DNA from 2 places in the Idiomarina sp. D18 genome. Region 2 is predicted to be linked to the other one. Evidence: predicted binding sites of a transcription regulator. Region 2 holds the regulator's gene; the other holds the start of a gene.
The links. The regulator FliA, encoded in region 2, starts transcription of late flagellar genes. The targets are predictions, from matches to a motif close to CTAAAGNTNNNNNNNNNNNNGCCGATA.

Region 1 (3,569 bases), 420 kb from region 2:
CGGTTGCGTACAATACTTCGAGCATCGCTCTATCACGCAAACCAATGGGCGTATCGACATCAGGTGCATCTAATAGGGACAACACATCGGATTCAGTCAGTGAGTGAGGTACTGCGGGGCTCATTTTAGGACGTTTAAGCTTAGCGATCGGATCGGTGGCAAACCAGCCCGACTTTATGGCGTATGGCGTCAGCTTTTTCATAGCACTCAAAAATCGTGATGTACTCCGCGGTGACAGACCCTGAGAACGACGCCAAAGCAAATAATCTTGCACGACCGCAGATGTTAACTGATGAAGACCCAATCTGTGTTGTGCCAAAAACTCGCAAAACTTCTTTAAGTCACTGCGGTAAGCTGCTTGCGTATTTTCACTCACACCGTGAGCAAGCCATAAATGCTCAACAAATTGCTCAATACGTTCTGCATCTTGTGGATGAATTTTCATGCCCATTCTTGTACTGACAACTGGAAAGATGTCAGCTTACATGAGCGGTTGCTGATCTTCTATACCCATCGACTGCAAAACATCGTACAAACGAGATGGGTTGGAGCGTCGCTGCGGCTGTGGCTTGACGAGCTTGCTACGTTGACGACGCTGTCTCGTTTGCCAATCCAAGTTTGCAATGAGCTCCAATGGTAGACGATTGGGCGACGCGTCTAAGACAAGAGGTTGCGGATTCAAGGCATCAACAAGGCGCTGCTGGGTCAGCTCAGACGCATCGTTATAAACGCCAGCCGGCAATTTATAATGACCGCCAGCATCCAGTGGGCGTGGTCGTGCAGCACCAATCCTTCGTTGCCAGTTCGGCTCGGGTGGTGTCATCCCTTCAACGGCAGGCCTATCACTCAGTGCCGATACCCAGTAAGCAAAAGTCGCGGCAAAACCGTCATTGATTGCTTCGTTGGCAAACGACTCTGCTGTTTTAACAAAGGAATCCAATTGTGGTTCTCGTACCACTTGCATTGCTAACTCCGCTGACTGACATATCAGTCATATCGGCAAAGTACGAGAAACAATGAGTTTTTTTAGTTTACCCTTTACAACAGAGTTCAGGTTGCTATCATACGCGCTCTTCTGATGGAGGGGTTCCCGAGCGGTCAAAGGGATCAGACTGTAAATCTGACGGCTCAGCCTTCGCAGGTTCGAATCCTGCCCCCTCCACCACTTCTTCTTATTAAGCGTTCATATCCAATACTATTTTTCCAAACGTTCGATTTTCGCGCATGTAGTCCATCGCTTCATTCACATCCGTTGCGGGCACCACTTGATCAATCATAGACATAACCCGACGCGCATTGAATGCGTCTCCAAATTCCGCCCACAATTCACTCAAAATGGCCCCCTTGCGTTCAGCGGAGAGTGCCCGGAGCGTTGAGCCGATGATACGTTGTCGCTTGATTAGCATTCGTCCAAAGTCGACCTGACCCTCACGTCCCCCCATTAAACCGATTAGCACGATGCGACCTTCGGTATTTAAAAAGCGTTGGTCTCGGGCAATAGAGTCACCGCCGATGGGATTCAATATCACGTCAATGCCTTCTCTCTCTATAGCGTTCCAGTCTCGCTCATGATGTCGATTTATCGACAAACTCGCGCCCAACTTTTGGCAAAAAGTTTGCTTTTCGTCAGTTCCTACCACCGCGACCGTACTAATTCCTTTCTCTTTGCATAATTGAAGTAGGGATGTGCCAACTCCTCCCGCTGCCGCATGCACCAGCACTCGCTCTGACGGTTTAACACGCGCCAATTGAAAAACATTGAGATATGCGGTCGCGAAAGTTTCCAACCAACCTGCTCCTTGCGCTTTCGACCACCCTTGAGGTAGCGGGAGTACTTGTTGTTGATCAACAATGACGTGCTGAGCATAACCCCCAGCGGCAAGCAAAGCGCAGACATCGTCCCCCACTGCAAAAGTATCCACTTGATCGCCAACAGCGATAATCTGACCACAACACTCGAGCCCGGGAATGTCTGACGCTCCCGGCGGAGGTGGATAGGCTCCTGCGACCTGCATTAGATCAGCGCGATTGATACCTGCATGACTAATTTCAATTTTTACTTGGTGAGCACTGAGTTCCTTTGATAGCTCCGCTTCATTCCACTCAATTTGCCCTTCTTTAATGGATGCTACTCTCATAATTTACTTATTTCCCTTTAAATTGCGCGTTAAACCGAGTAGAGACTTAACATAATTTATGTTTGACAGTATGCTGTCATTAATTCATCTATTAGTGTCTACGGTATGAGCGAAGTACTGGATTTATCGGAAAAACGTGTCCTAATCATTGAGGATCAAAAAGCCTTTCAAGTCATGTTGAAGGGGCTTTTGATTAATCTCGGTGCAAAAGAAGTCGACGCTAAACGAACCGGTGAAGCGGGCATTGCAGCCTATGCGCGTCGGCCCTACGACATTATGTTGGTTGACTACAATCTAGGCCGAGGAAAAAACGGTCGCCAAGTGCTCGAGGAGTTACGGCAGCGCGGTATGCTTAAGCCTGAAACGCTATTTTTTATCATCACTGGCGACAACACGCGACCAATGGTACTCAGTGCACTTGAGCTTCAGCCCGACGACTATCTGACAAAACCGTTTTCACACCGCGTTCTACATGCGCGTTTATTAAGAGCTTATAAACGCAGAATGTGGCTAAGAGATGTATTCAAAACATTGTTTAATAAAGACTATCAGCAGTGTATTACCGCTTGTCAAAAACATATCGACGCACAAAGTCGCTATGCCAACTACTGTCAAAAATTACAAATTGAACTGTTTAATAAAACAGGTCAACTTGAGGCCGCTGATGCCGCGATTGCCCGTTTATTGGAAGAAGGTGGTCAGAGTTGGGCAAGTTTAAAGCTGGCTGAAACGCGTTTACTTCAGCAACGCCCTGATGATGCACTCGAACTGTTAAATATTGTTATTAAAAAAATGCCGAATGCGATTGAAGCGCACGATCTGAGAACGCGCTGTCACCTCAGCAAGGCGGCGCTCGATGATGCCCTCGATAGTGCCCGCATGGCCATTTCTATGGCGCCGTTCTCGATCGAGCGGCAGACTCTACTAGCACGCATCGCACGTGATTCAGAGAATTACGAAATAGCCAAGCAAGCGATGAACAATGTACTGCAAATCGCCCGTACTTCGGTTCATCGTAACGTGCAACATCTGTGCAATTATCTACGTTCCATCTTAGATGCCGCCGAGCATGCGGAAACGCGCCAGCAAGTAGCGAAATATCAAACTGAAGCGACCATGGAATTGCAGCGTGCGCGCTACGATGAAAACCTCGTTTATTCAGATATCGCTTTTGAAACGATCGAGTCCGTATTACTGTCACGCATCGACGCTTTCAACGGACGCTTACGCGAAGCTCAAGACAGACTTAACCAAATTTTTGGTGTTGATTTAGCAGCAGGCCACTCGTTGCCTGAGGAAGTAAGCTTCGATATCGTCGCTATTTTGATGGATTTAGGTGAATTTGAAAAAGCGGGTGACATTATGAAGCAGTATCAACAGCTGTTCTCCGTTGATGAATACACTGACCGTCTGTTAAAAGATCGAGTAAAA
Region 2 (3,569 bases):
CGGTATCGGCGGCGGTGTCGTCGTCAGATTCGGGTTGGGAGAGCTTGTGGAGGGTTTCGAGGAGCTCGCTGTCAGCGGCTTCGGGTTCCTCTCGCGCTTGTAATTGAGCAAATTGGGCATTGATGGTGTCGAGCGCTTGCAGGATCACGTCCATGAGGTCAGACGTGACTGTGCGTTGTCCGTTACGCAAGGTATCGAACACGTTTTCTGCGCCATGACAGGTATCGACCAGCGCCGAAACGGCAAGAAAGCCGGCGCCCCCTTTTACGGTATGAAATCCTCTAAAAATCGCATTGAGGAGATCTTTGTTTTCGGGGTCGTTTTCTAATTGAACGAGTTGCTCGGATAACTGCTCGAGGATTTCTGCTGCCTCGATTAAGAAATCCTGTAAGATCTCTTCGTCCATCTCAAAGCTCATGCGCTGCTCTCTCCTAGAAACCTAAGCTTGATAATAAGTCGTCCACGTCATCCTGATTTTCTACAACATCGTCGCGTTGCTCAGGGTTTATGATCGGTCCTTCTGCTGCATTCTTATCGACTGCTTTTACATTTTGTTTAGCTTGAGATTTTTGCTCTTCACCAAACAACTTGAGCAGCTCGATCAGATTTTTCTCAACGTCTTCTACGAGTTGAATCACCCGACGGATGATCTGACCGGTAATATCTTGATAGTCCTGCGCCATGAGCACTTCTGTCATCAAACCATGGATCTGCGGCATGTTTTGTCCACATTCGCGCATTAACGCATCGACTTGATGACACATTTCTTTGAATTCATTTAACTGAATATCGTTGCTCATGAGTCGTTGCCACGCAGGCATCACTTGCTCCACGCGCTGATGCATCTCATCCGTCATGGGCAGGCAGGCTTCGACGGCGTCCATCGTGCGGTTAGCCGCGTCTTCTGTTTTTTCAATCACATATTGCAGACGGTTCTGCGCATCGGGCAAATCGTCTTGTGTCAGTTGCATGATACGCGGATCGAGTTGGAAGTCTTGCAAGGCTTCATGCAGGTCTCGGGTGAGTTGCCCGACAGAGGTGAACAACTTGTCATCATGCTCTTGCTGGAAATCGTCTAGCCATTGATCGGCTTTAGACTGCTCTCCCGCTTCAAGCCACTCAACCAATTGCTTCGCTTGCTTGAGCGATATGCTTGCTGATGGTTTTACCATAGCCGTGCCCACTAACTGATACGTTCAAAGATTTTATCGAGCTTCTCTTTCAACGTTACAGCGGTGAAAGGCTTCACAATGTAGCCGTTCACACCGGCTTGTGCGGCTTGAATAATTTGCTCACGTTTGGCTTCGGCCGTGACCATTAACACGGGTAAGTGCGCGAGGTCATCGTCTTTACGAATTTCCTTAAGTAAGTCGATACCTTGCATCCCCGGCATGTTCCAGTCAGTTACGACAAAATCAAAGTCACCTTGTTGGAGCATCGGTAATGCGGTGTTGCCATCGTCAGCTTCTTGGATGTTGGTGAATCCAAGGTCACGAAGAAGATTTTTGATGATTCGTCTCATTGTTGAAAAGTCATCAACAACAAGAATTTTCATGTTTTTATCCAAAGCTCCCTCCACTTGGGCTCTCGATTACTACGATAATTACTCTACCCAGCTCTGCATGCGTGTTTTTAGGCGCATCATTGCTTGGCTATGAATTTGGCTCACGCGTGATTCGCTCACGCTGAGAACTTCACCGATTTCTTTCAGGTTAAGTTCCTCATCATAATACAACGAAAGCACTAATGCTTCACGTTCGGGTAAACCCGAGATAGTTTCGACGAGTGCGCGATGAAAGGCATCGTTTTCAACGTCTTTCTGCGGCTCGTAGTTTGCACCCGTTACTTGCTCAGGCATAATAGCATCTTCGGAGACGCCTAGATCTTCAATTCCTATAATTCGTCCCGAGTTTACATCGCGCAAAATGGCGTGGTATTCCTCAAGCGACATTTCTAATTTTTCGGCGACTTCGACATCTTTGGCATCGCGCCCGGATTCGTTCTCGACCTGTCGAATCGCTTCGAGTACGCGCCGATGATTGCGATGCACTGAGCGCGGCGCCCAGTCACCACGGCGTATCTCGTCTAACATTGCGCCGCGAATACGAATGCCCGCAAAGGTTTCAAAGCTCGCTCCTTTGCTATTGTCAAAGTTTCGCGCTGCTTCCAGTAAGCCAATCATGCCGGATTGGATCAGATCATCGACCTGAACGCTCGCGGGAAGACGCGCCATCATGTGATGAGCTATGCGCTTCACGAGCCCCGTGTGTTGTTCGATAATCGCTTGGCGATTATCGGCATGGGCACTGTAAACAGCCGCTTTATTCATTGGCAACATCCTGCTTCTTACCGTTATCGGCCGATCCTATTAATTGTTCAAGGAAAAATTCGAGATGCCCGCCAGGCTGCGCCGGCACTGGCCAGTCGAGCGCACGCTGCGCAAGGGCTTTAATTGCTAATGACGCGGGAGACCGAGGCTGCATTAAGACCAACGGTTTTTGTTTGCGTACCGCCAGACGAATATTGTCATCGAACGGAATTATGGCGGCCAATTCTATCGCGACATCTAAAAACCGATCTGTGACTTTAGTCAACTTATTGAATAGCAGTTGCCCTTCGCGCAAATTACGCACCATGTTGGCAACCACTTTAAATTTGAATACGTCCTGCTCTTTACTGAGCACTTTCATCAATGCATACGCATCGGTGATTGAAGTCGGTTCATCACACACCACAAGTAATACATCTTGCGCGGCGCGTGCGAAGCGTACGACCGTGTTACCGATACCGGCGGCGGTATCGACAACCAAGACATCAAAATCACCTTGTAGGTCGCTAAAAGCGCGGATAAGTTCGGCGTGCTGAGTCTCGTTCAGCTCTATCATTGAGCGCGTTCCGGAGGTGGCGGGCACGATTTTGATACCGGCGGGGCCTTCAATCAAAATATCTCTCAGTTCGGCTTGTCCACTGAGCACATGTGAAAGATTTTTTTGCACGCGCAGCCCAAGCATCACGTCGACATTGGCGAGACCTAAATCGGCATCCAATACCAATACGCGTTTGCCTTGTTCGGCCATCGCAATCGCCATGTTTAAAGAGATGTTAGTTTTACCCACACCGCCCTTACCACCGGTTACTGCAATGACTTTGACTTTGCTCTGTTTCATCTTTCTTAAGCCACTTGCTTGATCCATGCGCTCTAACTCTTACTGCTGGTTGATGCTTGATTCGTTAAGGCCCATCACTGGACCGCCTGCCAACTTGATTTTGGCATGTCTGACACATTCGAACAAATGCTTTTATCATACAAGCGCTCAGCCTCGGTCACCATATAATGTTCATCAGCTACACGGATATCCTCGGGTACTTGTTGACCATGAGTCAAGTAACCGACGGCGAGACCTTGTTCGATAGCAACACTGATACTCTCACCTAAGCTTAAGCACTCATCTAGCTTAGTAAAGATGCACCCTGCTAGCGGCAGTGTTTTGAATTGCTTGACGGTATCGTTTAGCACTTGTGTCTGCGCTGTAGCAGATAATACCAAATAAGGACGAATTCTGAGACGT

Region 1: AC3AP5_RS06730 (VC2046/SO_2500 family protein) is a predicted target of FliA. The motif match lies at 995-1,021, and genes of this name have one in related genera.

The regions. Positions count from the first base shown of each region.
Region 1 is NZ_CM173240.1:1,394,054-1,397,622, forward strand. It holds gene xerD (site-specific tyrosine recombinase XerD) at 1-445, opposite strand, end outside; gene AC3AP5_RS06730 (VC2046/SO_2500 family protein) at 482-964, opposite strand; tRNA gene AC3AP5_RS06735 (tRNA-Tyr) at 1,081-1,165, shown strand; gene AC3AP5_RS06740 (NAD(P)H-quinone oxidoreductase) at 1,176-2,138, opposite strand; gene AC3AP5_RS06745 (response regulator) at 2,244-3,569, shown strand, end outside.
Region 2 is NZ_CM173240.1:1,814,137-1,817,705, forward strand. It holds gene AC3AP5_RS08805 (chemotaxis protein CheA) at 1-418, opposite strand, end outside; gene AC3AP5_RS08810 (protein phosphatase CheZ) at 432-1,172, opposite strand; gene cheY (chemotaxis response regulator CheY) at 1,184-1,567, opposite strand; gene fliA (RNA polymerase sigma factor FliA) at 1,604-2,329, opposite strand; gene AC3AP5_RS08825 (MinD/ParA family protein) at 2,322-3,194, opposite strand; gene flhF (flagellar biosynthesis GTPase FlhF) at 3,242-3,569, opposite strand, start outside.